DNA from 4 places in the Maridesulfovibrio spiralis genome. Region 2 is predicted to be linked to each of the others. Evidence: riboswitches for the same ligand, from Rfam matches in the RefSeq annotation. Region 2 holds a riboswitch; each other region holds the start of a gene.
The links. A riboswitch is a leader RNA that binds a small molecule or an ion and turns the genes downstream of it on or off. The one in region 2 is predicted to bind cobalamin.
Positions count from the first base shown of each region.

Region 1: another riboswitch for cobalamin. It lies ahead of ACNI29_RS09265 (ribonucleoside triphosphate reductase); the one in region 2 lies ahead of ACNI29_RS19890 (sirohydrochlorin cobaltochelatase).
Region 3: another riboswitch for cobalamin. It lies ahead of ACNI29_RS03270 (adenosylcobalamin-dependent ribonucleoside-diphosphate reductase); the one in region 2 lies ahead of ACNI29_RS19890 (sirohydrochlorin cobaltochelatase).
Region 4: another riboswitch for cobalamin. It lies ahead of metE (5-methyltetrahydropteroyltriglutamate--homocysteine S-methyltransferase); the one in region 2 lies ahead of ACNI29_RS19890 (sirohydrochlorin cobaltochelatase).

Region 1 is NZ_CP182344.1:2,062,831-2,070,336, forward strand. It holds gene ACNI29_RS09250 (sulfite exporter TauE/SafE family protein) at 163-891, shown strand; gene ACNI29_RS09255 (MarR family winged helix-turn-helix transcriptional regulator) at 905-1,315, shown strand; gene ACNI29_RS09260 (methyl-accepting chemotaxis protein) at 1,586-3,820, shown strand; cobalamin riboswitch at 4,085-4,244, shown strand; gene ACNI29_RS09265 (ribonucleoside triphosphate reductase) at 4,507-6,564, shown strand; gene ACNI29_RS09270 (hypothetical protein) at 6,732-6,962, shown strand; gene ACNI29_RS09275 (methyl-accepting chemotaxis protein) at 7,160-7,506, shown strand, end outside.
Region 2 is NZ_CP182344.1:4,426,986-4,434,491, forward strand. It holds gene ACNI29_RS19880 (ABC transporter ATP-binding protein) at 1-266, opposite strand, end outside; gene ACNI29_RS19885 (FecCD family ABC transporter permease) at 263-1,324, opposite strand; gene ACNI29_RS19890 (sirohydrochlorin cobaltochelatase) at 1,344-2,246, opposite strand; cobalamin riboswitch at 2,352-2,555, opposite strand; gene ACNI29_RS19895 (MATE family efflux transporter) at 2,575-3,915, opposite strand; gene trmFO (methylenetetrahydrofolate--tRNA-(uracil(54)-C(5))-methyltransferase (FADH(2)-oxidizing) TrmFO) at 4,021-5,343, opposite strand; gene ACNI29_RS19905 (ABC transporter ATP-binding protein) at 5,543-6,505, shown strand; gene ACNI29_RS19910 (ABC transporter ATP-binding protein) at 6,519-7,475, shown strand.
Region 3 is NZ_CP182344.1:695,745-703,250, reverse strand. It holds gene ACNI29_RS03270 (adenosylcobalamin-dependent ribonucleoside-diphosphate reductase) at 1-1,857, opposite strand, end outside; cobalamin riboswitch at 2,048-2,183, opposite strand; tRNA gene ACNI29_RS03265 (tRNA-Leu) at 2,335-2,421, opposite strand; gene ACNI29_RS03260 (citrate synthase) at 2,635-3,924, opposite strand; gene ACNI29_RS03255 (sigma-54 interaction domain-containing protein) at 4,333-5,706, opposite strand; gene ACNI29_RS03250 (4Fe-4S dicluster domain-containing protein) at 5,974-6,957, shown strand; gene ACNI29_RS03245 (iron-sulfur cluster-binding protein) at 6,950-7,414, shown strand; gene ACNI29_RS03240 (tetrathionate reductase family octaheme c-type cytochrome) at 7,475-7,506, shown strand, end outside.
Region 4 is NZ_CP182344.1:707,819-715,324, forward strand. It holds gene ACNI29_RS03290 (hypothetical protein) at 58-720, shown strand; gene ACNI29_RS03295 (methylenetetrahydrofolate reductase) at 797-1,678, opposite strand; gene metE (5-methyltetrahydropteroyltriglutamate--homocysteine S-methyltransferase) at 1,751-4,024, opposite strand; cobalamin riboswitch at 4,101-4,284, opposite strand; gene ACNI29_RS03305 (DUF4136 domain-containing protein) at 4,481-5,053, opposite strand; gene ACNI29_RS03310 (pilus assembly protein PilZ) at 5,592-5,942, shown strand; gene ACNI29_RS03315 (glycosyltransferase family protein) at 6,006-7,001, shown strand; gene metC (cystathionine beta-lyase) at 7,186-7,506, opposite strand, start outside.

The DNA.
Region 1 (7,506 bases), 2.1 Mb from region 2:
AATTTGTTGGTCAGTTTTAAGCCCGCCCGATTAATTTCAGGCGGGCTTTTTGATGCCTGTGGAATTTATTTCGCTTCACAAATAGTTTGACATTCAAATTAAGTTTGGAATAGGTGTTTTGAAAACTGTTTAATTTGATTCTCAAACTATATGGAGTTCAAAATGGAATTCGATTCAATCTTCTGGGTTGCCATGCAGTCCAGCCTGTTTCTGGGTTTGATCCATGGAATCAACCCTTGCGGGCATTCATGGTTGGTTCTGGCCCCATTTGTGTATGGGGAGAAAAACGGCAAGCGTGTTTTCTCTTTGACCTCGGCCTTTATTCTGGGAACCACTCTGGCCTGTCTTATTATCGGGCTGACCTTGGGGTCCATTTCCTTGACCATCCCGGATTCGTTGACATACATCGTTGACATCATCACCGTGGTGATTCTGGTGCTTCTGGGGGCAATACTGATTGTCAAACCGGAACTGCTGCACAGCCACGACCACGACCACAGTCATGGACATCATGACCACAGCCATGACCATTCGGGACATGAACATGCCCACGGTTGCGGGTGCTCGTGCAGCCACGGAAAACTTAACCTGCGCAGCGTCACTTTCTGGGGCCTGTTCTCAATCGGATTTGTGAACATGATTGTGCCTTGCCCCACCGTGGCGATAATGTATAAATACGCCCTTGATTCTGGAAGTGTTTTCAAAGGGACTGCGGTGTTTGCAAGCTATGCATTGGGAACAGCCATTGCTCTTGCGGCGGTTATTTATGCCATTTACCGGGCGGCATCCTTTGTGCGTGCTCTTGAACAGGATTGGGTCGAGCCTCTGGTCATGCGTACTGCCGGGATGATGACTATCGGTTTCGCCGTTTACAGTTACATTAAATTATAAAGCGGAGGTCCCTGTGCTGGATAAGCTCAACCATGCGGTAATTGAATTTTATGAGAAGCTTTCTTCCTGGGAGCATGATGTTGTGCGTGAAAAAGGGCTGACCCTGCCCCAGATGCATACTCTGGAGGTGTTGGGCATCCATGAGGCCATGCGCATGAAAGAGCTGGCTCAGCGCATGGGGATTACCACCGGGACTTTGACTGTGCTGGTTGACCGGCTTGAAGATAAGGGGTTTGTCTGCCGCAAACCGCACCAGACCGACCGCCGCTCCATAATTGTCGAACTGACTGAAACCGGGCAGGAGATGTTCGAAGAGCATGACCGTCTGCATCTGAGATTGATTGAAGAGATTACTTCCGAATTTTCCGAAGAGGAGAAGGTTATCCTGCTTGGCTGCGTTGAAAAGATGAACAGGGCGTTTTGATAAAGGTTCTTTTGAACATTTAAAGAACATCTGTGGAAAACTTTTGTGCAAAAAGCACCCTGTATCTATGTAAGGTATGGGGTGCTTTGCCTTTTTATATAAAAATAATTTGAGTATGAGCTTCAACTTGTTCATATTTTGAGTTTAATACCGAAATCAGTTGAAAAGAGTTATCATTTTCATTATTCCCTCTGGAAGTACTTTTCATGAAGTCAATTATAGTTTTCATTTGAAAACGAGAGTCATTTTCATAAATGAAGGAGCGGGGGAATGAAATACACTTTTAAATTATCACATAAAATAGTGGCAGGTATGCTTCTTTTCTTATTGTGTGCTTTGTGTCTGGGCGGAGCTTCAATCATGACCCTTAAAGGGTTGACCGCAAAAATGGAAGTCCGCAACCAGCTTGATGAGATCATCAGCCTTGGAGCGGAAGCACAGGCTTTAGCTATGGACTGGTTGGTTCATCGCGAAGAGCTTTCCATGGATCAGTCAGGTAAAGGCGGAGTAGAGTTACTTAAGGCATATAATGATAAAGTCAGACACATGAATGGGGAGTTGGACACTGCCATGGGTGCAACTGTCGATGAACAGGCCCGCGTGGCTCTTTACGAACTCAAAGAGTCATTTAACTCTTTTGATCGCAGTTTCAACAATTTTCAGGTCCAGTTCAATTCCGGGGTGGGGCAGGTTAAACGGCTGCGTGAAATTTCGGTAGAAATTTTGGGGCAGGCTCTTTCCCTGCAGAAAAGTATCGAGCGTTCAGCGAGAAAGCAGGGCAAGATAAATACAGTCCTGCAAGAAAAAGTATTTTCGTCTTCGGTTGACGATCCGGGTTTGCTTGCACAGAATCTTTCCAAATCCATAGATGATCTGAATGAACTGGCAGCCAAGAGGCATGTTTCAGCAATCATGCTCAACAAGCCTCTTGGATTTCAGGAAATGGCTAAGGATTTTATTCTTTATAAAGATGCAGCCAGCGGTTCCGGTTTGATTGTCGATATTGAAAAGCTGATGGGCATTGATCCGGATTCGAGCATGGGGGCTTCCTATCCACAGTTTGCCCCGCTGTTTTCCAAGGGGCGCGAGGCTAAGCTGTTCAATATAATTGTTGGATTGACCGGTGAATATCTAGATATTTTTAAATCCTACTACAACCTCAGCCTTAAGATGCAGAAATCCATGAAGGACATGGACAATGCCCGCATCGCGCTCATCGAACAGGAGTACACTATTCGCACGGCTCAGGTCGTAAGCTACAATGCTATGCAGGAGCGGGCTGTTTATGTCGTCAGCGGCTTGAGTGGGTTGGCTGCTTTGATCGGCGTGTTGCTCATTCTTGTCAGCCGCAGGATCATCATTAACCCTCTTCGCCGAATTATCGGGGAAATTGCCCGCACCAGCCGTGACATAGGTGCGGGAACTGCTGACCTGTCGTTCAGGGTGCGGCAGGAAGGAAATGGCGAACTGGGGGATCTGGCGGATTCGTTCAACGGGTTAATGCATGTAATTGAGAAGGATCGGGTCAAGGTTGAGCAGGCCACTGAGGCGGCTGAACGTGAAGCTTTGGCTGCCCATGATGCTTTGGAGGGACTGAATGAGGCCCAGAAGGAAGCGGAAAGTGCACGCAGGCAGGGGGTTCTTGATGTTGTGCGCAATCTTGAACAGATTGTCAGCGGGCTATCCGTAGCTTCTGATGAAATCAGCAACCATGTGGCGGATTCCAGCAGAAGGGCAAGGGAGCAGCAATTAAATCTTTCGGAATCAACTTCAGCCCTCGATCAGATGACCTGCTCCATTCAGGATGTTGCCCGTAGTTGCTCTGATGCTGTGGTCGGGGCCGGGGATGCCATGAATACGGCCAACCGCGGGGCTGAAATGACTGGGGAGGCCATTCGGTCTATCTTCAGTGTTAAAGAGCAAAGCGATAAACTTAAAGACAATCTTAATGATATGAATGTCCGGGTCGAGGACATCGGGCGGATCATGTCTGTTGTAAGTGATATTGCGGACCAGACCAACCTGTTGGCACTCAATGCGGCAATTGAGGCGGCCCGTGCCGGGGATGCCGGACGTGGTTTTGCCGTGGTGGCTGATGAAGTGCGCAAACTTGCTGAAAAGACCATGAATGCCACCAAGGATGTCAGCCTTGTGGTTGAGGCAATTCAAGACAGCTCTCATGCGAATGTTCAGAGTATGGAAGAGGCTGCAATGTCTGTACTGGATAGCACCCGCCTTGCTGAGCAGGCCGGGGACGCCCTCGGGGAAATTGTAAACCTCGTTGAAGGGGTTACCGGACAGGTTCAGAATATATCTGCAGCCGCTGAGCAGCAGTCAGTTTCATCGGATCAGATTAACTCCTCATCCCGAAAGATAAATCAGATGGCAGAGCTGACCACAAAATCCATGCAGAAATCAAATGATTCCGCAAAAGATCTATCCATTCTGGCCATGGAATTGCGTACATTGATTGATGGATTGCGCGAAGAGTGCCGCGCTGTTTAAGTCGATAATAAAAATTAAGCTGCTGTTACAGGCCTGCAAAAAAATATTTCAGCCGGGTATTTTTACCCGGCTGATTTTGTGGGAAAATAGCAGAGGATTTTGTTTCTAAATCAGTCTCTTAAGCTCTTTTGAACATCAAAAGAACAACTGTGGAAAACTTGTGTTCCACATGAGTTATGCCATGCGGCTCTAGGGCTGATAGGGTGTTCATTAAGAAATAGTCTAGAGAGTCTTGACCATATTTTTGAGTCTGGTAGACTGCTTTCAGTCGTCAGCACTTCAGGAGTTCGTTTGACGCTTTCTGAGCATTTGAAAACGAACAAGACGGGAACCCGGTTTGAATCCGGGGCGGTCCTGCCGCTGTCAGGGAGGCATTCTGTGCACAACCCCGAGCCAGCACCCCGGCCTGAAGCGTACCTGCCCGATGCCAGTCCTGTTTCATAAATTAAGGATGGCGTGATAGAGAGGCAGGTCAGTTCAATTTACCGGAATCCCTGTTTCTGACTTTTTTCCGGTTTCAAAAGTCCTGCAGGATGTGCCTTCCGGGCCACCTGCTCCAATTGCCACACCACCATAAGACACGGCTTGTCCGTGGGCTTGCAATCTGGGGAGGTTGCATCCTTTTCTGCGTTCTTTTTTTGGCGCGGCGGTGATGTGTGCGGACAAATTTTTAATCAGGTAGTTTAATGCCCAAACAAATTCTTAAGCGTGACGGATGTCTCGAGTCCTGGTCTACTGAGCGTATTTCTGAAGCTATTTTTAAAGCTCTCAAAGCAAGCGGTATCAAAGACCCCCTGCTGAGCAAGCGCCTTGGCCGCAAGGTTGAGCAGAAGCTTGCAGATGTTGATGTACCTGAACAGGAAATGGTTCAGGATATGGTACAGCTGGTACTCATGGAGAACCGTCTCTACTCTGTCGCTGAACGTTACATCATCTACCGCGAAAAGCGCCGCGAACTTCGCCGTCAGGATGAAACATACCTCGACATCGCCGGAACCATCGAAAGCTACCTCGACCGTTCCGACTGGCGGGTAAATGAAAACTCCAACATGGGGCATTCCTTTCAGGGACTGATGCTGCACATGTCCGGAGCTGTTCAAGCCCGTTACTGCCTTGAAAAGTACCCTGAGGAAATCAGGCTTGCCCACGAGCACGGCTATTTCCACATTCACGATCTTTCTTTCGGCCTTGCAGGATATTGCGCCGGCTGGTCCCTGCGTGACCTGCTTCTGGACGGTTTCGGCCTTAAAGGCCGTTGTTCTTCCGGTCCTGCCCGCCATTTTGATTCTATTACCGGGCAGATGGTCAACTTCCTCGGCACTCTGCAGAATGAATGGGCCGGAGCACAGGCTTTCAACAACGTTGATACCTATCTCGCGCCTTTCATCCGTTACGACGGTCTGGATTATGACCGCGTGAAGCAGATCGTGCAAAAGCTGATTTTCAATCTGAATACCACCTCCCGTTGGGGCGGCCAGAGTCCGTTCACCAACTTCACCTTTGATATGGTTCCGCCCAAGCACATCGCTAACGAGCCTGTCATCATCGGCGGTGAATTCCAGGATACCACTTACGGTGAGTATCAAGAAGAAATGGAGATGATCAACCGCGCCTTTGTTGAAGTCATGCTCGAAGGTGACTCCGACGGCCGTATCTTCTCTTTCCCGATTCCCACTTACAACGTTACCCCGGATTTTCCGTGGGAAAGCGAAGTTGGTGAATTGCTCCTGCAGATGACCGCTAAATACGGTGCTCCTTATTTCCAGAACTTCATCAACTCCGACCTCAATCCCGAGGACGTGCGTTCCATGTGCTGCCGTCTGCAGATGGACCTGCGTGAGATCCGCAAGAAAACCGGTGGCCTTTTCGGTGCCGGGGACCTGACCGGTTCCATCGGTGTTGTTACCCTTAACCTGCCCAAGCTGGCATATCTTGCTCAGGGTGAGGAAGATTTTCTCGACCTGATCACCGAGTACGCTACTCAGGCCAAGGATTCTTTGGAATACAAGCGTAAGCTGGTTTCCGCCAACTTTGAGAACGGTATGTTCCCCTTCTCCCAGCGTTACCTGAAGAACGGTTTCAAGGGCCATTTCTCCACCATCGGTCTCATCGGTGGTAATGAAGCCTGCCACAACCTGCTGGGTAAAGGTATTGATACCCCTTCCGGTTCACGCCTCATGCAGCGGGTTCTGCACCATCTGCGTGATCTGACCGTGCAGTTTCAGGAAGAAACCGGAAACCTCTTCAACCTTGAAGCTACTCCGGGTGAAGGAACCTGCTACCGTCTGGCAAAGATCGACAAGAATCTCTATGCCGATATCTACACCTCCGGTAGCGATACCCCTTACTATACCAACTCCACCCTGCTGCCCGTAGGTGCTACCGAGGACGTTGTTTATGCTCTCGAACACCAGAACGACCTGCAGACTCTGTATAATGGCGGAACCGTATTCCACTCCTTCCTCGGCGAAGCAGTGCCCGATACCACCGCACTTAAGAACTTCATCATTAAAGCTATGACAAATACCAAGATTCCTTACATCTCGGTGACTCCGACCTTCTCGGTCTGCGAGGAGCATGGTTATCTCTATGGCGAGCATTTCGAATGCCCTGACTGCGGAAAGGATGCCGAGGTTTATACCCGTATTGTCGGGTACTACCGTCCGGTAAACCGCTGGAACAAGGGTAAGCAGGAAGAGTATCGCGAAAGGACTGAATACAGCTACAATTCATGCGCATGCTAGAATTGATTCGGTTGAAGTAAACATATTGAAATGAAAAGTCCGGGGGAATCCAGTTTTCTCCCGGACTTTTTGCTGAGCATCATTTATATTATTTTGTAATTGCTTGCGTTAGCGGTTTTCAGGATGTAGATTTGGGTACTGACCGGAACCATTAACAGTTTATGAGTATGATACTATCAGCCAGCCAGTTACGCGCTCTGCGCCAGAGAAATGATGAGGAACTTCGCAAGGGAAGTTACGCCAAGCATGGCTACCCCGCGAATACTATTCAGGATTTGCTTCATACTGTTGAAGCATTGAAAAGTGAAAAGAAGAAGTGGAAGAAAGTTGCTCAAGAGCGCGGAGAACTGCTCAATAAGATGAACGGTTTATTGGAAGACTACAACAAATCAAAATAATAATAGAATAGAGCTGTCTCAGCCCACTCTGTGTTTTGCAGAGTGGGCTTTTTATATGGGAAATTCTGGCGGGTAGGGGGGCTATTATAAATGTTTGATTCTGATCCAAAAATAATATCATTTTGATCTAAAAACTAATTACCTCTTATCTTCATAATAAAGCAGGCGACTGTTAAATAAATCTAAGGGGTTCAGTAATGGGTTTTAAAAGTATAAACACCGGTCTTGGGATTATGATTGCGACAATTGTCATTGTTTCGGTTTCAGCATTTGTAATCGTGGTCAACTCTATGACCAATTCTGCTGTGATGGGGATTCAAGAACAGAACATGGAAGTTCTGAATAATAAGATAGTCGATGAGGTCGAAGGTTTTCTAAAGCAAACCCGTAGTACTTTACAGGCTTTTGCAGGCAACAATAATGTTCAGGACGGATTTGTGGATGGTGCTGCCGCAGAAGAGGCTGAGAAGCAGTTCCAGAATATGCTGAAGAATAATGACAAGATTGATATGCTGGGTGCATTCGATCTTAAAGGAAGCAGCGT
Region 2 (7,506 bases):
CCAAAAGCCGGGTCCACACGCTGCGGCAGCACAGCCATTATCCCGGCCAGTTCACGGGGACGGTAAACATCCACAGCCCTGCCCTCAATTTCAATTGAACCTTCAAGAGGGGTAAGGACACCTGAAATTGATGAAACAAGGGTCGTCTTGCCGCTGCCGTTCGGCCCGAGGATTGCGGTCATGGAGCCTGACGGAAACTCCAGATTAAGGCCGTGCAGGACTTCGCGTCCGGCGTATCCGGCTTTCAAGTTCCTGATCCTGATCATGCGGAGCCTCCTCCGCTGTTAAAACCGGAACGCAGCACAATGCAGAAGAACGGACCGCCGAGCAGGGCCGTAACCACACCAACCGGAAGCTCCTCGCCACCGGAAAGCAGAGAACGGGCAATGACATCGGACCAGACCAGCAGCAGACCTCCCAGCAATGAGGAGGAAATCAGCAGCGGCCTGTGCTCCGCTCCCTGAAACATGCGCACCAGATGCGGGACAATTAGCCCCACAAATCCGATTATCCCGGAAACCGCCACCGCCGCCCCGGTCAGCAAACCGGAACCGACCAGCAAAGCCATGCGCACGCGGGAGACGTCCATGCCCAGATGACGGGCCTGAGTCTCACCCAGCGAAAGGATATCCAACTCGCGGGAATAATAGACCAGCGGAATCAAGCCGGCGATAAAATACGGCAGGAACAGCTGCAAATGCGACCAGCCGCGTCCTTGAAAACTACCCATGATCCAAAAGACAATTGACGTTACTGACTCCTCATCAAGGGATTTGAGCAGGGAAATCAGCGCGGAAAGAAAGGTCGCCACCACAATCCCGGCAAGGACCATCGTTTCACGGCGCAGTCTGCCGCCGATACGCCCCAGCACGAGCACCGCACCTAGCGCGGCCATTGCTCCGGCAAGGGCCGCCAGAGGCAGGAACAGATTCCCGAATCTGGACCAGAGTTCCGCACCGAGCATGGTCGAGCCGGAAAAAATAGCCAGACTGGCCCCGAAAGCCGCCCCGCTGCTCACCCCTAAAGTAAACGGATCTGCCAGCGGGTTGCGCAGGATGCCCTGATAAACAGTCCCGGCTACAGCCAGCGACATGCCTACCAGAAATGAAAGGCAGACCCGGCTGAGCCGCAGATCAATAACGATAAAAGACAGGGCCTGATCAACCTTCTGCGTCCCGATGCCGAGGACGGATTTAAAAACCGCCAGCACCTGCGCGGGATCAGTTCCATAAGCCCCGAAAAGACAGGCGGCAAAGATGGAAACAGGCACGAGCAGAGACAGAACCAAAACAGCCTGCGCCCTTCTATTACCAATAAATGCCATCATCACCGCCTGATTTTAATTAATGATCACCAAGGTGCTTGAAAGCAACCTTGAGATGGTCAACCCAGATATCCACAACCTGCGGAAATTCAGCAGTACCCTTGAGTACAGGCACGCATTTGTAGCCTTCCTTAGTCAGCTCGGACTTCCATGAATCATCTTCATCACCGGCCATATCATTGCGGGCGTGGTCGCCTGCTACGGACATGTAAGGCATGAGATAAACTTTTTCAGCCTTGCTTTTCTTGAGCAGGACTTTCACATCATCAAGGGAAGGTGCGCCTTCTACAGTACCAACGAAGATCTTGGGGTCAACTTTGGAGAAGTAGTTCTGGGAAGCGGGATAATAAATATTTGCAGCATGGTGGGTTCCGTGACCCATGAGTACAACCGCATCCTCAGCCTTACGGTCTTTAGGGATGTTGGCAACAATGGCATCAACGGTGCGCAGCATGTCTTTGTCGGAGTAAAGCAGAGGCTTACCGACGGTAACCCTGCTCATGCCTTTGGGCATGCCTTCGAAAGCCTCAACTGTTTCAACTATTCCGAAATACTCTTCACCGGGAATGGTGTGCAACGACTGCACAGCAACGTGAGTGAATCCGGCATCCATCATTTTGGTCATAGCCATTGCCGGGGAATCCACACTACGGCCTTCTTTAGCCAACACATTTCTGATGATAGCGGAAGAATAGGACCAGTAAACCGGAACACCGGGGAAAGCTTTTTTCACAGCTGCATCAATGGCATCAAAGGAAGCCTGAGCTTGTGGCATGCTGGAACCGAAAGCAGCCAGCATAATACCTTTTTTGACAGTTTTTGCTTCACCGTGTCCGGCCATGGCAAGTGAAGGAATCAGCAGACAACAAACCAGAAGAAATGCGGGGATGAATTTGAATTTGTCCCCAAAGCGACACTGCATAACAGTCTCCTCAAATTTGGGGGGCTTGGGAATGGTAAAACCACACAGACCAAGGGTATGCGTAGTAATTTCTGACAGTTAAAAGCCCCGTTATCCGTCAGAATGATCGTGATTTGCACCCGGGCAGGTCTTCCGACTCGTCCCATTCCATCCAGCCTTCCCAAATATTGATTCAGTGGCGTGCCGGACCGGAATTAATCCGATCCACGGGATGAAATTATCAACAGGACTCACGGCGGCGGGTCCGTTCCCGATTTACACGGGATTCCCTATTAAGCTCGTGAGAGCACCTCAGGCAAAAGCTTGATATGATTGTTCACATACATTGTCAATCACGATCCACAGCCAACGGGCCGTTCCCGATCCCCGGCCAGATACGGATCATACCGAATACAGCTCGCAAAGAAGTCCACAATCCGGCCACAATCCAGATCCAGAACAGCATATGCTGCGGATGCAACCAGTCTACCACAAACAGAACTGCCGAGCTGGTCAGCACCGCCGCGAGCATGGCATTACGCAAATAGCGGAAGTCACCAGTTCCCAAATGGATTCCATCTGTGGCAAAGGAAAGTGAATTTATGGGCTGCAAAAAAGTTACAGCCAGCCATGCCGGGGCAAAAACCATTGCCGCCTCTTCCGGGACCAGCAACCATGCTACAGGCTGTTGCCCCAGATACATGCCGACGGTCAGCAACACCCCGGTTGCAAAGCTCCACTTACAGACAAGTGCGGCAACTTTACGGGCGGTCCTCCTGTCAGCACGGCCCACAAAGTAGCCCACCAGCGATTGTCCGCTGATGGCAAATGCATCCAGAAAAAGGGCCAGAAAAACAAAAAACTGGCGGATAGCCTGATGCGCAGCTCCTGATTCCGCCCCGGCCTTGGTTGCAAACCGGGTACAGAGCAGCAAAAACAGGCATACACATCCGGTCCGCACAAACATATCACCACCGATCACGAACAACCGCCGTGCATCCGCAAGACTGAATCCGGTATTGAATCCGTAATGCTTGCGCACTACCAGCACCGCCCAGACCGCACCGATCCACTGGCTGATTGCACTAGCCAAAGCTGCCCCGCCCACGCCCATAACCGGGAACGGTCCTTTGCCGAAGACCAGACACCAATCGAGCACAACGTTAATGACGTTCATACCCACCGCAATCCAAAGTGGGGAACGCATATCCTGATAACCGCGCAATGAGCCGAAGCAGGCCAGTACCACCAGCACTGCCGGAGCACCCAGCAACCGATAGCGCATGTAATCAACAGCCAGATCACGCACAGCGCCGTCACCGCCCATAAGAGCCGCGATGTTTCCCAGAAACGGAGAAACCAGTAAGGCCAGAACTACACCCAGTACAGCGGAAATGCCCGCAGCCATCCAGCCAAGGGAAGAAGCCCGTTCCAGATCACCCTTGCCCAGTGCGTGCGAAACCTCAGTCTGTGTGCCGATTCCTAAAAATCCGAAAACCCAGAACACGGATGAAAACACAATGGTCCCGATGCCAAGTGATGCCAACGGTTCAGGTCCCAGCTTGGCAACAAAAGCTGTGTCCACCAGCCCTGTCAGAGGCTCCGCTACCATGGAAAAAAGAACCGGAATTGCCAGAGTCAGCAATGTCCGGTTCGGATTTATTTCAAAAGGATGTTGTTTGTTTGTCATGAAAAGATGCCTTCGGCGACCCTGCCGGGAGCCTTAAACCCTTTTGCAAAAGGGTTTAAGAATCCCAAAACCTTTTACCAAGCTTCGCGTAGTAAGCTTAAAGGTCTATTTTTCTATATTGTTTTCTAACCAAGCCTCAAACATCTCCATGGCCCGTTTGCCGTAGAGTTCTTTGCGGACACGTTTGGGTGCGCGTTTATTGAGCGCGGGCATTAGTCCGAACTGGACGTTGGAGGGCTGGAAATTCTTTTTCTTTTCACGCAGATGCCCAAGCAATGCACCCATGGAAGTTTCCGGCGGCGGTGCAGGGAGTTCCTTACCTTTGGCCTGTTCAGCAAGCATGCGCCCTACCCAGAGACCGCAAGCAGCGGATTCAAGATATCCCTCAACACCGGTAATCTGCCCGGCGAGATGGATACGGGAATCGGCTTTAAGAGCCAGTGTCTCGTCCAACACTTCGGGAGCGTTGACATAGGTGTTGCGATGAATGGAACCCATGCGCAGAAATTCCACATCTTCAAGTCCGGGAATCATGCGAAAAATACGTTTCTGTTCCGGGTACTTGAGTTTTGTCTGGAAGCCTACAAGGTTGAAGGCGGTCTTATCTTTATTCTCAGCGCGCAACTGAACAACGGCATGGGCCTGTTCTTCTGTGCGCGGATCAATCAGACCAACAGGCTTCAGAGGCCCGAAGGAGAGGGTTTTTTCACCACGGTCGGCCATTTCCTCAATGGGCAGACAACCTTCGAAGTGAATTTCCTTTTCGAACTCACGGGGCACAACGCGCTCCCCTTCCTTGAGTTCCTTAATGAAAGAATTATACTGTTCTTCGGTCATGGGACAGTTCAGGTAATCATCATCTTCGGGCTTGTAGCGGGAACCGAAGAATGCCACGTCCATGTTCACGGAGTCACGGCTGACTATAGGCGCGATGGCATCATAAAAATATAAACGCTGTTCGCCGATTTTGGAGATCAGGCTTTCGGTCAAGCCTTCGGAGGCAAGCGGCCCGGCACAGACAACAACTTTATCGAAGTCGGCAAGTTCAGGATCATCAAGGGAGCTGATTTCCTTGCGGACAACGGAGATAAATTCGTTCTGTTCAATTTCTTCGGTAACCAGTCTGGAAAAGACCTCACGGTCAACGGCCAATGCGGACCCAGCAGGAACGCGAGCATTCATGGCAGCTCTCATGAGCACGGAATCGAGGGCTTCCATCTCTTTTTTAAGCACCCCGATAGCGGTGTTCAGTTCACCGGAACGCAGAGAGTTGGAACAGACCAGTTCAGCCAGACCGGGCAGGTGGTGGGCCTCGGAATATTTATCTGGCTTCATTTCATAAAGAGTTACCTGAATTTCAGCCTTCGCAAGCTGCATAGCACATTCACACCCGGCCAGTCCGCCACCGATTACAGCAATTTTATTCACTTATCGTACTCCAAAGTCGATTGTATTTTCTGATATTCTCAATTAAGAATTAGTTGATGCGCTTCGCGCTTTCTATCAAAAGATTTCGCCTCCGGCGGCCAAAGGGGATAATACCCTTTGGAATCCCTGAGGGTTTTAAAGCTCTCATTATATAAATCTGTGCTGAATTAACAAATTCAGCGTATGAGATTCCATAACTATGACCTCACCTATCCTGAAAATCAAGAATCTGACGACATCTTTCGCCACTCCGGGCGGAATCATTAAGGCTGTGGATAATGCCAGTCTAGACTTAGGGCAAGGAGAAACTTTAGCCATTGTCGGTGAATCCGGCTGTGGTAAAACAGTTCTCTCCCTTTCGGTGATGGGTCTGATACCTGATCCTCCGGGCCGGATCACAGGAGGCGAAGTCCTTTACCGCGATCAGGACCTTGTGCAGCTCTCGGATCAGGAAATGCAAAAAATTCGCGGCAACAAGCTTTCAATGGTATTTCAGGAGCCAATGACCTCACTGAACCCGGTCTTTAAAATCGGAGATCAAATCGGTGAAACCCTGCGGTTACATAGGGGAATGGATGCCAAAGAAGCTGCTGAAGCCGCGGTAGATGCCCTGAAATTGGTCGGAATCCCCAACCCCCACAAACGGATCAACAGTTTTCCCCACGAACTCAGCGGAGGTATGCGCCAGCGGGTCATGATCGCTATGGCTCTGGTCTGCTCACCGGAAATCCTTATTGCCGACGAACCGACCACCGCTCTTGATGTTACCATTCAATCCCAGATTCTGCGGCTGCTGGATAACCTGAAAAACAAAATGAACGGCTCACTCATGCTCATCACCCATGATCTAGGTGTAGTTGCGCGGGTGGCAACACGGGTTGCGGTCATGTATGCCGGACAGGTTGTGGAATCGGCTTCAATAGCAGATATTTTCAAAGAGCCGCTGCATCCATACACGCAGGGACTGCTGAACTCGGTTCCACGTCTGGGATGCCGTGAGGAACTTACACCTATTCCCGGCAACGTCCCGGCTCTCCTTGACCTACCCAAGGGTTGCCGCTTCCACCCCCGCTGCAACCGGGCCTTTGACCTCTGCCGGGAACAGGAACCGCAAATCTTAAATAAAAACGGCAGACAGGTTCGCTGCTGGCTGCACACATAGAAATGGATTAACAATGAGTGAAAATATACTGGTAGTAAAAGACCTGAAACGCCACTACCCGGTCAGTGGCGGCCTGCTTTCCTTAACAAAAACAACACTTAAAGCGGTTAACGGTATTAGTTTAGAAGTAAAAAAAGGTGAAACTTTAGGGCTTGTAGGCGAGTCCGGCTGCGGCAAATCCACTCTTGCACGCTTGCTGACAGGGCTGGAAAAGCCGGATTTCGGTTCCATTGATTTCAAAGGCCGCCAGCTTAATAAGTGGACCGCAACTGAACGCAGCACCATGCTCCAGATGGTATTTCAGGACCCGTACTCATCACTCAACCCCCGCCAGCGTGTCGGAAACATCATTTCCGAATCCATGCGCATCCATAAATCCGGCAGCAAAGATGAAATCCAAAAACGGGTCGAAGAACTGCTGGTGCAGGTCGGTCTCAGGCCGGAGCACCGCAAGAGGTATCCCCATGAATTTTCGGGCGGCCAGCGTCAGCGCATCGCCATAGCAAGGGCCATTGCCATGAACCCGGACCTGATTATCTGTGATGAACCTGTTTCCGCACTGGATGTATCGGTACAGGCACAGGTCCTCAACCTGCTTAAGTCGATCCAGAAAGAATTCGGTTTAAGCTATGTATTCATATCCCATGACCTTTCTGTAGTCAGCCACATCAGCGACAGGGTTGCGGTCATGTATCTAGGCCAGCTCATGGAAATAACCACAGCTGAAAAACTTTACAGCAACCCCATGCACCCTTACACCCAGATCCTGCTTGATGCCGTCCCGGTTCCCGACCCCGAAATGCAGGGAGAAGATGTAATTATTGAAGGCGATATGCCCAGTCCAATCTCACCGCCGAACGGATGCCCCTTTCATACCCGCTGCCCCAAATCCATGGACATATGCTCCAAGAAAAAGCCGGACCTCAAAGAGACTGAAGAGGAACATAAGGTCGCCTGCCATTTGTATTAAATTTCAAAAAAAAGCCGGGACCAAGGTCCCG
Region 3 (7,506 bases), 750 kb from region 2:
GATGAATTCAAAGACCTTCCCGGCTTCAAGTCTTGTTTCGCGGGCATAGCTGAACATGAAAACAGGCTCAATTCCTGAGGTGCAGTTGTCGGACATGATGGAAATGGAACCTGAAGGACCGACTGTGTTGAAAGCTGTGTGGCGCAATCCGGTTTTCAAGATTTTCTTTTGCAGCTTTTTGGGCAGGCCGAGATTTGTGATGTACGGGCATTCCAGAAAGCGTTTGCGAGCTTCAGGGTCCTGCAGAGCTTCAACTTCACCAAACCGTTCGGAAATGTCGGCACTGACGGAGATTTCAGTAATGGCCTTGTCGCGCATGATTTCTTTGATGAAATTCACTGATTCATCGCTTCCGTAGCGCATTCCGAGCATGGCCAGCATGTCACCTAGTCCGGTGAACTCAATGCCGATCCTTTTCCCGTACTTGTCAGCATCCCGATGTTTTTGCAGGGGGTGTTTGTCCATGTTGAGGTCGGACATGGTATCCATGAAAGTCATGGTCCGGGTCAGATCGTCGTGGAAGAGTTCGGTGTCGAAGCGGGCTTCTTTAGTGAACGGGTTGACCACGTAACGGTAGAGGACCATTGCGCCCAGCAGGCAGTTACTCCAATAGCCGAGAGCCTGTTCGCCGCAGGGGTTGGTGGACATGGGCTTGAGACGCAGCGGATCAATGTAGGTACCGGGGGTGTTGCGCTGGGTGGTATCCTGATAAAGGATGCCCGGATCACCGGATTTCCATGCGGATTCACTGATTTCGTCAAGTAGTTTCCGTGCGCTAACGGTCGTGTATTCTTTAAGGGGTAGGCCTAGTTCCTTCCAGCGACTGTAATCTCCGTCCCAGAGATGGTTGTAGACGGATTTGACCGGATCAAAAATGTCGGAAGTTTCATTGCGCCTTCTGGAGAGACTGAAAGTGAGAGTGTCTTCAGTGGGCGGTGTTTTGCCGTCGCTGGAAGGCAGGTCGGGCTGAACCTTGAGCTGATGACTGGCGGAATCGGTATCGACTACTTTGTAGATTATTTCGGCTTCAATTCGGTCGCCGGTCTGCGGTTCCAGTGCTTCGTATACTTCAGGCAGCAGTTGCAGGGTGGATTCATCTATGATTATGCCGCTGATTTTGAATTTGTCCGGGAAAATAAATGTCCAGTCTTTATCTTCTTCTACCGCCTGCATGAATTCGTCAGTAACTTTGAGGCTGATGTTAGCGCCGAATACGTCCTGAATTTTTCCAGTCAGGGAGTCCACTCCGAAGATTTCTTCAGGTTTACTTTTGCACCAGATAAAGCGTTGGGTTTCAGGGTGTCTGATGTCAAGGGAGATCATCAGCGCGCCGCGGCGTCCGTTCTGTCCGATAGTGTTGGTCAATTCGCTGAACAGGGGCATGAAGCTTACAGCACCTGAAGAAGTGACCGCAGCATTGTTAACCGGGTCCCCTGAAGGGCGCAGGATGGTGATGTCGATGCCGCTGCCGCCACGGTAGGAGTAGGTGCGGGCAAGTTTTTTCTGGGCTTCGAAGATGCCTTCCAGAGAATCAGATTCAATCTTGGCCAGATAGCAGTTGCTGAGTGAGCATTTGGCATAATCATTCCCAAGACCGGAAAGGATGGAACCGGCGGGGATGAAACGCCCGGACTGTAGCATTTCACAGACCTGCTCGTTTTCGTTGTTTTCAAATCTGGAGTGTTTCAGAAATTCGCGGCAAAGCCTGTGTTTTACGTCATTGAAAGAGTGTTCCTGGAGGCGTCCTTTAGGGTCGCGGATCTGGTATTTTTTGGAACTTACGGTTTCCTGAAAGCGGTTGTGTTCTTCCAGTGCCATTTTAGCTGATTCTCGGGTGATAACAGATTGTTCAGTCATTGCAGTGAAAATCCTTTAGAGGGCTTTTCGGCCCTGAAGTCAAAAAAATCACAAATATAAAGCAAATGGTACTTCAAAAAGAAATCCATTTGTCGCTAAAAAAGCTCCCGGCTGGAGCTTATGTTCTGTGACTTGCAGTGCAGGAGGCCCAGAAGGCTATTCCTGAATTTTGAGAAGAAGAGATACTATCTGGGTAGATATGCTTCAGGCAGGGGTGCTGGCTTTTCCCGGCCCCGGCTAAAGGGTCAGGAATCACAGCGGCAGAACCGCCCCGTATTCTAAACGGGTTCCCTGTTTTGATGCAAACCTGAAGTAAAAAACAACAGCAAAAATCTTAACAAACTCTAAATTGCGGTCAATAATTATTTGGCTCTTCTGTTGAAAAAGAGGCTTAGCCCAACGGGGAGTAGGGGTGAGCCGTTGCGGAGGGTTTGAAAAGCAAAAAGCCGCAACTTTCGTTGCGGCTTTTCAGAAATATGGTGCCGAAGAGAAGACTCGAACTTCCACGGAGAAACCTCCACTAGACCCTGAACCTAGCGTGTCTACCAATTCCACCACTTCGGCACGGCGAAGAACTGTTTATAAATATCGCGTATGAATTGCAAGCTTTTTTTTTACAAAAAATCAATTTTTATGAAAATAATTTAAAATTCAGATGCTTGAAAAATAGCTTGCCCGTAATCCCAGTCCTTGTACAGAGCGGGATTACGGGCACATCCGGGTAGGTATATCCATCGTTCGGGAGCCGGACAAGCACCTGAACGATATTGACTAAAATTACTTCCTGAAATCTATAGGTACGTAATTTCTCGGAGTTTCGCCAGTGTAAATCTGCCTTGGACGGTTAATTCTTGCATTGGGGTTGGTATAATCTTCATACCAGTGTGCAATCCAGCCGGGCATGCGGCCGATTGCGAACATAACCGGGAACATGGCTACCGGAATGCCCAGCGCACGCAGAATGATACCGGAATAGAAGTCTACGTTGGGGTAGAGCTTGCGTTCAACAAAGTAATCATCGGAAAGGGCGCGTTCTTCAAGAGTCATGGCGATATCCAGAAGTTCGTCGCTGAAACCGTGCTGGAGCAGGTCGTGGGTTGCTTTCTTGAGAATTTTCGCGCGTGGGTCGAAGCTTTTGTAGATGCGGTGTCCGAAGCCCATGAGACGGCATTCTTTTTTCTTAACCTTCTCGATATACTCATCAATGGTGTAGTCTCCATTGTTGATGGTTTCGAGCATGTCGATTACCGCAGCGTTTGCACCACCGTGCAGGGGCCCCCAAAGGGCGCAGATGCCGGAAGATACGGAAGCGAAGATGTTAGCCTGTGTGGAGCCGACCATCCTTACTGTGGAGGTGGAGCAGTTCTGCTCGTGGTCCGCGTGTAACTGGAAAATGAGCGAAAGAGCCTTAACCGCTTCGATGGGCGGATCATACTGCTTGTAGGGGATGGAAAACATCATGTGCAGAAAGTTGTGGCAGTAGCTCAGTTCCGGGTCGGGATAAACAAAGGGCCGCCCGATGGATTTGCGGTATGAAAATGCCGCGATGGTACGCACTTTTGATATGATTTTACCCACTGCGAGGAAAAATTCGGACTTGTCGGTGATGTCATTGAGGTCCGGGTTGTGGCTGCCCAGCGCGTTGATAACTGCGGAAAGGATCGCCATGGGCTGGTTGCGGTGGGCCGGGAAACCTTCAAAGTGGTGACGCAGGTCTTCGTGAATCAGTTCTTCTGCGGTCAGCAGGGCTGAAAAACGGGCTAAGTCTTCTTTGAGAGGCAGTTCCCCGAAAATGAGAAGCCATGCTGTTTCTATGAATTTACCATGTTCGGCGAGATCTTCGATGGGGTATCCACGGTAACGCAGGATGCCTTTTTCCCCATCAACAAAAGTGATGTTACTGGTACAGGAGCCGGTGTTTCCATAGCCGGGATCATAGGTGATCAATCCGCTCTGGGCTCGGAGTTTGGTGATGTCGATACCTGTTTCGCCTTCCGTGCCGTGGATAACGGGCAGCTCATATTCTTTGCCGTCATACTTAAGGATCGCAGTGTCTTTATCGCTCATGTGTGCTCCTTCTGTTAAGTGTCTGTGCGCGCTATGGGATATTCTCTGTTTTTGGGCAAATAGCCAGAGCAATCAAAAGGAAGGTTACGCATTATTTCATAGTGCGTAGACCAGCCAGATGCCTGGTTTTGCAGTCCGGTCCCAAGGGGTGTTCCTTGTTGATCCGGATATGTAAGCGGGCAGAAATGTGATTTCTTTCGGACTGGAACCGGGGTTGGGATTCCCTTACCAGTGTAAATGGTTGTACGGCGTCTTACAGGGGAAACAGCGAACGCTATTCCCCGATGTTGTAAAGTTATTTACCCAAAATCAGCTGGAAAGTCCAGTGGTGCTGGCAGTATAATCTTCCTGCGATAAGGGGTAGCTCTGTATAAAATTCAGTAATAACGGACTTTAATTGAACTCCTATCATGTATCCAGCTTGTACTGAACCGAATATTTGCGCATGCGGTTATGAATAGTTCCTCGGCTTACTCCGAGTATTTTGGCGGCCTTGCTTTTGTTGCCCCCCGCTTGGTTGAGGGCATTGATCAGTTCCTGTTTTTCGTCGGGTTCTATTTGTAAATCAGAGGGTTCCGGGCATATGCATTTTATTTCTGTCTCGACGATTTGGGGTGGTAGGTGTTCAGGCATAATCGGGCCGCTATCTTTGACTACCGATGCGTATTCCAGAGCGCTTTTCAGTTCGCGGACGTTTCCGGGCCAGTCATATTCCATGAGTTTACGCATGGCTTCCGGCGCCGGACCTTCTCCTGTTTTAAGGTGCTCATTTTGTTGGATGAAATGATCCAGCAGAAGTGGCAGGTCTTCCTTGCGTTCCCGAAGCGGAGGCAGGTGGACCGGGATAACGTTTATGCGGAAAAAGAAGTCTTCGCGGAATTGCTGTTCGCGCACCAATTGGTGCAGGTTTTGATTAGTGGCGGTTATCAGCCGGGCATCCATATTCAGTTTTATATTCTCACCGACTCGCTCGAAAGACCGGGTTTCCAGCACCCGCAGCAGTTTGACCTGAATGGGCAGCGGCACATCCCCTATTTCATCCAGAAAGATTGATCCGTCGGCTGCTTCCTCGAAACGGCCCTGTCTATGGCGGTATGCCCCGGTGAAGGCTCCTTTCACATGTCCGAAAAGCTCACTTTCCAGCAGAGATTCATTCAGCGCGGCACAGTTCAGCTGCACAAAAGGCTTGCTGTTGCGCGGACTCATTTCGTGTATTGCCTGTGCAGCCAGTTCCTTTCCAGTACCGGATTCGCCGTAAATTATGACCGGGGCGTCGGAGCGGGCGGCCTTGCCGAGCAGGGTGTATACCTTCTGCATGACCGGGGAATTGCCTACAAAACCGCAGAAACCGTGCCCTTCATGCTCCAACTTGCGTGATAGTTCGCGGATTTTGAGTTCCTTGCGATCTAGTTCACTGATGTCGGTAATAGTTTCAACCGCGCCGAGAATACTCCCGTCGTCATTCATAAGCAGGGAAGCATTTTTGAGTACATGCAGGTAGTTGCCGTTTTTACTGATAATGTGACAGTTCTTTCGGTTCTCTTTGCGCTTCTTGAAGAGTCCGCACCAATGCTGTTTACCTTCTGCCCGTGAGATTTTGCAGGCATCGCAGCCCAGCACGGAGCAGGGTTTGTTAAGCAGCTCGTTTTTGGTGAAACCGGTCATGCGCAGCAGGGCTTCGTTAACCTTCATGATTGTTCCGTTCGGGCGGACAATTATCAGCCCGTCGTTCATGGTGTCGATTACTTCTCTTAGATAAAGGTCTATGTCCTGTTCGGTCATGATTATACTCAGTGTTCAATAAATGTTTAACTGTTCAAATTGATGCCATTATTTGAACATATGTTTAAACACTTGTCCAAGTTTGTTTGTCCTGATGATTCCGTCCATCCCCGTCATCATGAATATAATTCTATGAATGCTAGCCATTATTCATGTAATTGTGATAATTATAAATCAAATATCAAGAGTCGGTACGGATTCTGCTCAGTACGGGTAAGCACGCTTAGTAGCCATGCAGAAATAAGAATAGTTTGAAAAGGAATTTGTATGACAAATAAGAAGACAGGAATATCGCGCAGAAATTTTTTAAAGGGACTGGGAGCAGCAAGTGGAGCCATGCTTATTCCGGCAGCAAAGACAGCGCAGGCGGGCAGGGCCGATGAAGAGCTTTGTACCCTTCTGGACCTTTCCAAGTGTATCGGATGCGGTGAATGTGTTTCAGCCTGCCGCGAGGTCAATGAGCCGAAGTTCCCCAAGCCGCAAAAGCCGTATCCTGAAATGTACCCGACCAGCCGGGTCAAGGTTGAAGACTGGTCGGACCGCACAGATGTTGATGACCGCTTGACCCCATACAACTGGCTTTACATCCAGAGTGCTGAGGTCGAGTTCAATGGCGAAACCCATGAGATTCATATTCCCCGGCGTTGCCTGCACTGTCGCAATGCCCCTTGTGCCAACCTTTGCCCGTGGGGTGCTGCTGGGAAGCAGAAAAACGGCATTGTGCGCATCAATGAAGATGTCTGTCTCGGCGGGGCCAAGTGCCGCGCAGTCTGCCCCTGGCATATTCCCCAGCGTCAGACCGGGGTGGGGCTGTATCTGCGTCTTCTGCCCAAGCTTGCCGGGAACGGGGTCATGTACAAGTGTGACCGCTGCTACAACCGTATTGATCAGGGGAAACTGCCGGCCTGTATCGAATCCTGTCCGGAAGACGTGCAGACCATCGGACCGCGCAGTGAAATACTAGCCAAGGCCCATCAATTGGCGAAGGAGAATGACTGGTTTATCTATGGAGCGGATGAGAACGGCGGAACCAATACCGTTTACCTCTCCCCAGTACCTTTCGACCTTCTCAATGAAGCCGTGGACAAGGGTCCCGGAAAGCCCGGGCTTTCCCCGGTTGCAGACAGCATGGCAGATGAAGAAAAGCTTGCCTATGCAGTCGGCATCGCGCCGTTTGCCGGGATAGCAGCCGGAGTCATCAAGGCCGGGAAGTTTTTTGCTTCCGCAGCAGGAGGTAATAACAATGACTAGCCCGCTCTTCGCACGTATCATGAAATTTACAATTTTTATGCTCGCCCTGACCGGTATGGCACAGATGCCTATTTTCAAGCGTTATTACATCGCGGATATTCCCGGTCTGGGCTGGCTGGCTGACTTCTACCTGACCAATAAGATCCATTACATCTTCGGGGCTGTTTTCCTGTTCATGTCCCTTTATTTGCTGACCATATTTGTAATGACTAACAGAGACCGCATTATGATGACTTTATCCGGGGCATTGCGGATTGTCTTATACGGTCTTGTTGTTGTGACCGGACTTCTCAGGGTGGTTAAGAATCTTCAGGCTGTGACCTTTGATCCGATGACGGTGCTGCTTATTGATTGGACCCATCTGGGATTCGCATTTCTGCTGGGCATGGCAGGACTGTATGCCTACTTCAGAGGGCGCAGGCCGTATCTGTTAAAGATTGGTGGAATCCGGACTTAGTAATTGTGCAAAATATCCGGGGGGCAATCCTCCGGACATTAATAATTATGGAGGGTGGAGATGAAGTTAATGCGGAACTCTGTACTGCTGCT
Region 4 (7,506 bases), 770 kb from region 2:
GAATTATTTTTATGTTCAGGTATAGTACAGACCTAATCTAAAAAATGGAGAGATATAATGAAAAATTCATGTTCCCGTATGATAGCTGTTACCCTGCTGCTCGCAGCCTGTATGTTCATGCAGGCTTCCGCCGCTTCCGCCTTCAGCCTCAATGACCTGTCCTCATCAGCTGAAACAGCTAAAAGTGCGGCAGAAGGTGCCAGCCTGCTCGACCGGGCTAAAAGCGTCTATGACGGTTTTTACGATTCCACTGATAACCTTGTCGGTGCCCAGACGACAGTCATGAGCATGATCAATCCGACTGAAAGCAACGCCCTGACCTCCAAACTTGCTGACATCAATTCCGGGTCCGCTTTCAGCAAACTTGCCGGTCTGGTCGGTTTTTCCGAAAGTCTGGACTCGGCAACAACAAGCCCTTCCCTGACTTCCAAGCTGACCGAAATCATCACCACTCCCGGCAGTATTGAGAAAGCCAAGAAAGTCTACGACCACGCTTCCACTGCCTATACAACAGGCAATAACTCCATCGGTGAAGCAAAGACTCTTTACTCTGAAATCAAAAACTTCATTGCCTCACCCTCCTCAAAGGGGCTCAGTGAAACCCTGCTCTCAGGACTCGGCAATTATTCCGACAAGATCCTGCCTTTCATTATTGAGAACGGCCCGGAAAGGGTTCAGTCCGCCGCCAAGATCGCGGAAATTTTCAAAGGGTTTCTGTAAGCCATCCAAAACAAACGCCCCGTCAACCTTATCGGCTGACGGGGCGTTTTCACGTAAAGACTTTGCGAATCAGAAGTTAACAAAAATATCCGTCGCCCTTCAAATCAGTAATCAACCTTTCACACATGGCTGCCCGGTTCAGGCTGTAAATATGCACGCCGGGTGCTCCCTTATCCAGAAGGTCGGCAATCTGCTTGCGGGCAAAATCAAAACCGAAAGCCATAACCGCTTCATCGCCACCCTTATCGAATGCCTTTTCCACACCGCAATAAAGATCACCGGGAATAGCCGCACCGCACAAGGACATGATCCGGCGCAGGGAACTCAAGGACTGGATAGGCAGCACGCCGGGAATCACCGGACGCTCAATACCCAGCTCAGCTAAACGCTCCACATAGTCAAAATAGACCCTGTTATCAAAGAAAAGCTGGGTCATGGTGAAGTCCGCACCCTTGGAAAGCTTGGTATGATGGAACTCAAGATCACGGACCAGAGAAGGGGAATCAGGATGGCCGCCGGGATATCCGGCTACCCCTATGCCGACCTCAGAGAATTTACCGTCCACGTATTCAACCAGATCGGAAGCATGAAAAAAACGACTATTATCAGCACCCCCAGCATCACCGACACCATCACCGCCAAGGGCCAGAATATCCGAAACTCCGGCCTGAACCAGACTGTCCACAAAACCGTCGATGGAAGTCTCGCTGGCTCCGACGCAGGTCAGATGAGCAAGAATATCAACACCCATTTCCTTTTTCAGCAAGGAGCATATTTCAAGTGAATTTTCATGGCTGCTGCCGCCCGCACCGTACGTAACCGAAGCGAAAAGAGGATTTAGAGCGGCCAGTCTTTCAGCCCTTTTCATGAACTTGGGCCAAGTGGATTTGTCCTTGGGAGGAAAAAATTCAAAGGAAAAAAACTGTCCTGTTTCATTGATATTCTGTGCCACCTGCATTTTTAATTCTCCATTTAATATGCTTGCTTCCCGGACCGCAGGCACGGCCTGAGAAGAATTATTAATCACTATCTATTTAATTTTACGGCGTACTTTTTCAGCCGCATTAACCATATTTTCAAGGGCCGGAACAACCTCATCCCACTTACGGGTTTTAAGACCACAATCCGGGTTTACCCAAAGTCGCTGCGCCGGGATAACTTCCAGCGCTTTTTCCAGCAGGCGGACCATATCATCCGCTGCCGGAATTGCCGGACTGTGGATGTCATAAACACCGGGACCGACTTCGTTGGGGTAACTGAACTGCCTGAAACTGCCCAGAAGCTCCATGCGGCTGCGACTGGCTTCAATGCTGATCACGTCAGCATCGAGAGCGGCTATGGAATCCATGATTTCATCGAATTCGCAGTAGCACATATGGGTATGAATCTGGGTGCTGTCCGCAACGCATGAAGCGGAGAGCCGGAAGCACTCGCAGGCCCATTTAAGATACTCGGCCTGTTCGGATTTGCGCAACGGAAGGCCTTCACGCAAAGCGGGTTCATCAATCTGGATAACCCTGACTCCGCTCTGTTCCAGATCAGCAACCTCATCGCGAACTGCCAGTGCTATCTGGCGGCAGGTTTCGCTACGCGGCTGGTCGTCACGCACAAAGCTCCAGCAAAGAATGGTAACCGGACCGGTGAGCATACCTTTGACCTCACGTCCGGAAAGGGACTGTGCGTAATTAATCCAGTCGACGGTAATGGGGCCGGGCCGTGAAACATCACCGAAAATAACCGGAGGCTTTACGCAACGGGAGCCATAGCTCTGCACCCAGCCATTGGAAGTAAAGCAATACCCGTCAAAGTTCTCGCCGAAGTACTCAACCATGTCGTTACGTTCCGGCTCACCGTGAACCAGAACATCAAGGCCGATTTCTTCCTGTCTGCGAATACAATCTTCAATGTAGCCGCGCATAAAGTTTTCATAATCCGCCTTTTGGATACGTCCATTTTTGAAACCGCTTCTGGTGGAACGAACTTCAGGGGTCTGAGGGAAAGATCCGATTGTAGTCGTGGGCAACAGAGGAAAGCCAAGTTCACGCTGTGCTTCAACACGCTGGGGATACAGAGAATCACGCTTGTAATCTTCATCCTTAAGGGCAGCCAGTCTGGCTGAGACCTGCGCATTATTAACTCGGATGCTGTTCTTGCGAGATTTGAGAATGCTACGGTTTCGGGTCAGCTTTTCTTGCACGCAACGGCCTGAAGCTGCGTCAGCGACCAGCCTGATTTCCGCGCATTTCTGGCGGGCAAAAGCCATCCATGATTTGATTTCACTATCCAGCTTAGTTTCAAGCTCCAGATCGAAAGGCACGTGCAGAAGTGAGCAGGAAGGGGCAACCAGCACCCGCTCGTCGCCGAGCACGGTTACCGCTGTTTTCACGCTGGCAACAGCACTATCAAGATCAGCGCGCCAAATATTACGGCCATCAACTACGCCGAGGGAAAGCATCAACCTGCTGTCCAATTTTGTAAGCAGCTGCTCAAGGTCCGTACCGCCGCGCACAAGATCAACGTGCAGAGCATCGACAGGAAGATAGGCTGCGGCTTCAAGATTCTCGCCCAAGCCGCCGAAATAGGAGGCAACCATAACCTTGGTATCGGCAGCTGCTTCCTTGAGTGTCCGGTACACAGGAGCAAAAAGTCTGCGCACTTTATCATCTAGATCAAGAGCCAGCACAGGTTCATCAAACTGAATCCATGTGCATTTGCCGGAAAGCTTTTCAATCAGCTCCACATAAACAGGCAGCAGTCTTTCCAGCAGGTCCAGACGGTCGAACTCCTCATTCGCGCATTTACCAAGCAGCAGAAAAGTGAGCGGACCGGGAAGTACAGCCTTAGCCCTATGGCCAAGTTCGACAGCCTCACCCAGCTGCTGCAGCAGGGATTCATCAGCGAGAATAAATTCCTGATCCTTGCTGAATTCAGGAACAAGATAGTGGTAGTTTGTGTCAAACCACTTGGTCATTTCCATGGCAGCGACACCGTTCTCCCCCGCCTCACCACGTGCCATACGGAAGTAGTCATCAAGTACGGCACTTCTTCCGGCAATATTATATCTTTCCGGAATAACGCCGAAACGAAAGGAATTATCCAGCATATGATCGTAGTATGAAAAATCCCCTACCGGGAGAATATCCACTCCGGCCTGTTTCTGGTCTTCCCAGTGCTGTGCGCGAAGTTTCTTGGCGGTAAGGGCCAGATCATCAGCTCCGGCCTCGCCTCTCCAATAGGATTCAAGTTTCTTCTTCAGTTCACGGTTACTACCTATTCTGGGGTAGCCCAAGGTGTGCGTCAGCATTTACAATCTCCATGTTTACAGTGTCCGCATAGTACGGCGGGATTATCTCCCTGTTTCCCGGACCTGTTCGCGCGGTCCGCCACTTAATCCTGCAGGACGTCTTCTGGCTTCCGGTTCTTTTTGACGCACAGCTCATGACCTTCCCGTTTTACACAGTGACCAAGAGCCATTCACTTTAATTTATCCGGTTACAGCAGCGCGCCTGCGACGGACTTTCACCGCCTTCCGTTTCCTGCAGGCCTTACAACTCAAATTCAATATATAAAAATATTGTTATATAGAGATGCACAAATGACACTATTAGACCCTCAAGTCAAGAGCTATTGAAATTTTCATTAGCCTTGAAAGGAATCTTCCCTATAAACAAAGGTCCCAAAACAAGAAAAAGGCTGCGGGAAACCCCACAGCCTTTTGAATATACATACCGCCACTTAAGGCGATCATTTTTTTTAAAATCTATTCACAATCTCTGACACTCAGCTTTTCACGAAACTTTCCTTCACCGACAGGAAATTTCATCAAAGCACCTTTAACCAGACAACGTCCTACAACTTCAAGCCCTTCCTGATCATCACTTGCAGCCTTTCCACGCCACAGATAGGTCTTTAAGCCATCATTCTCAGGGGTCATCAGATAAATCCGCACGGTATTATTCACCCGTGAGGCATCAGCAGTCTTAACCACACCTATGTCAGAATAAGTTTTGCTGATGTAATCATATTCATAGGCTTCCCGTTTATATGTGCTGCCTCTTTCCAGAAATGCCTTGGAGCCGAAATTTACCACAACAAGAAAATCCGGGGCTGCGGGATCATAACGGAAACCTTTGGCTTCAAGCTCAAGCTTTGCAGAATTAAGCAGAATAGCTTCAAGATCTTGTTTGGACTCACTTTTATGTTTAAATGAGAAAGTCTTCAGCTTGCTGAAATCTGTACCTTGCACAGGTTTGTTCTCGACATCCATGTTCACGTACACACAACCGGGAAGCAACATTCCCAGCAAAGCAAAAACAATTAATAACTTCCTCACCGCAAACTCCTGACTTTATTTGTCACGGACACCTAAGTAGGCTGCCGCGTTAAATTCCATATTACAATTCCCTACAGCTAACTACTTAACTTTTTTAACGCCTTTAGCCAAGACTAAAAACGTTTTCAATCAATCATAAAATCATCTCCGAATCTCCCGGAAGACTTTGCACTATACCGAACCGGACCAGCCATGCACAATACTGACACAAAACAAAGAGGCCTCACTCAACTACGTATTTATACGCCATTTCCGTTTCCATAACTTTTTTACACAAAAAGAAATCAGACCAACGGTACGAGCATACTAATAAATAATATATTACGTCGAGACCACTGCAGATTGCATAAATCCAGCCAGACAATATCAACAAATACAAACGTTAAGAACATTACCAAGATATTTAAACAATGAAATCTGCGCCAAAACTTGACCTTATCAGTAGGAAACAACGCCTCAATATTGAAAAATACACAAAAAAATAATTCACTTGTATTTTTTGCAATCATATTGTTCCCTCTCTCCGGGGAGGAAAGAAATGAACAGATTTGACGATCGCCGAAAAAACATACGAATTGACCTTGGTTCCATAAACGGGTTCTTCCGGCAATGTGATATTGCCGCCTCAGCATCCGAAAAAGATCTGGATATTACCATACTGAACATATCCCCTGACGGGATGAAATTCAGGATCAACTCCGGCAACGACTTAAAACGGCTCAGGCTGGATGATGAAATTTTTATTCGCGGCTGCATTTTTAATGACAATATCGGATTCCTGAGCAGCCAGAAAGCTGTCACAGTCTGGCAGGAAAACACTCTTTTCGGGGCAAAATTCACCCCGGCCCTTGAGCTGGAGGCAGCTGACCTATCAGAAATGATCCGCTGATACTTATAATTCAAAAAAACTCTACCCCTTCCAAAGCGGCCTGTTAATTGATATCTTTTTTTTGTGAATACGCAAAAAGATAAAACAATCGCATGGGTCGGTAATATATTCTTCCGTAAAGGTATGGATAGACTTGGCTACAAAACAGTCCACATTCCCCTTGAAGGTCAACAGGTCTTAACCTGGCAGGATATTGTAGACAAAACCGGGACTGAACCGTTCGCAGTCATCTATGCAGACAAATCCATAGCCCCGCCCATAGCCGGGGTGGAGAATTTCCCCTGCCTGACTATTTTCCACTGTATCGACACTCACATCCACAGCTGGTACCCCCTCTACGCCCAAGGATTCGACATCTGCCTTGTCAGCCTGAAAGACCACCTTGAACGCTTCTCGCCACGCTTGAAAGAATCACGTATACTCTGGTTTCCCCCCATCGCAATGGATCATGACCAGCCCGCTGACATGGAAAAGGAATGGGATCTACTTTTCGTCGGCACTGTAGATGCCGAACTGACCCCCGAAAGAAAAATATTTCTTGATAAAGTTGCCGAAAAAATTCCGGGGCTCCACGTCACCAAGGGGCGCTTCAGGGAGCTTTTCCCAAGAGCAAAAGTAGTGCTCAACATCGCTGAACGAGGAGACCTTAATTTCAGGGTTTTCGAAGCTCTAGCCTGCGGTTCATGCCTACTGACTCCCAAAATAGACAACGGACTTTTTGATCTCTTTGAAGATGAGGTTCATCTGGTTACTTACGAACCGAACAATGCCGCTGATCTGATAGAAAAGTTCAACATGCTGCTGGATGACGACGAACTAAGGGAACGAATCGCCCGGCAGGGAAATGAATTAATCGAACGCGAACACCGCATCATCAACCGGGCAGAGACCATGCACAATGTCATTAATGAAATGAATGTCGAGGCGGCCATAAAAAACCGTATTGAAGCCGCCCCGCAACTGCGCCGCAATTTCCTGAAATCACTCTATCTGCACTGGGCCGAAGAGGTTGGCGTCCCCGAATTACAGATGGTTTATTTGCAGGCTGCTAAAAATTAAAATGCTCCGCTGCTATTTGCAAAAGATGCCTCCTGCAGCCCCACAGAGAGTCCCTTCAGGTGTCAGATAAACTTTTAATAAGGGACCGAAATTTTCAGAACATATACACACAAAGCCCTTAATATCATTAAGATATTAAGGACTTTTGCAAATTGAAATAAAGATTAGGACGCAGCGCGATCAGCTATGCTTTCAGCCTATTCAGTCCCTGAGCCAGATCTGCCTTCAGGTCTTCCACATCTTCCAGACCTATATTCAGCCTGAAAATGGTCTTGCCTTCGTAGCCGAAATGGTTGGTTCGTTCGAATTTACCACCGGTAATCAGGCTCTTGAATCCGCCCCAGCTGTAACCGATACTGAAGAGTTCAAGACCATCCACAAAGGGAGCATGGTCAATGTCCTCGTATTCTTCCTTCAGGGTAAAAGAAAACAGGCCGCTGGAACCTGTGAAATCCCTTTTCCAAAGACTGTGCTGGGGATGGCTTTCAAGTGCCGGATGGATAAC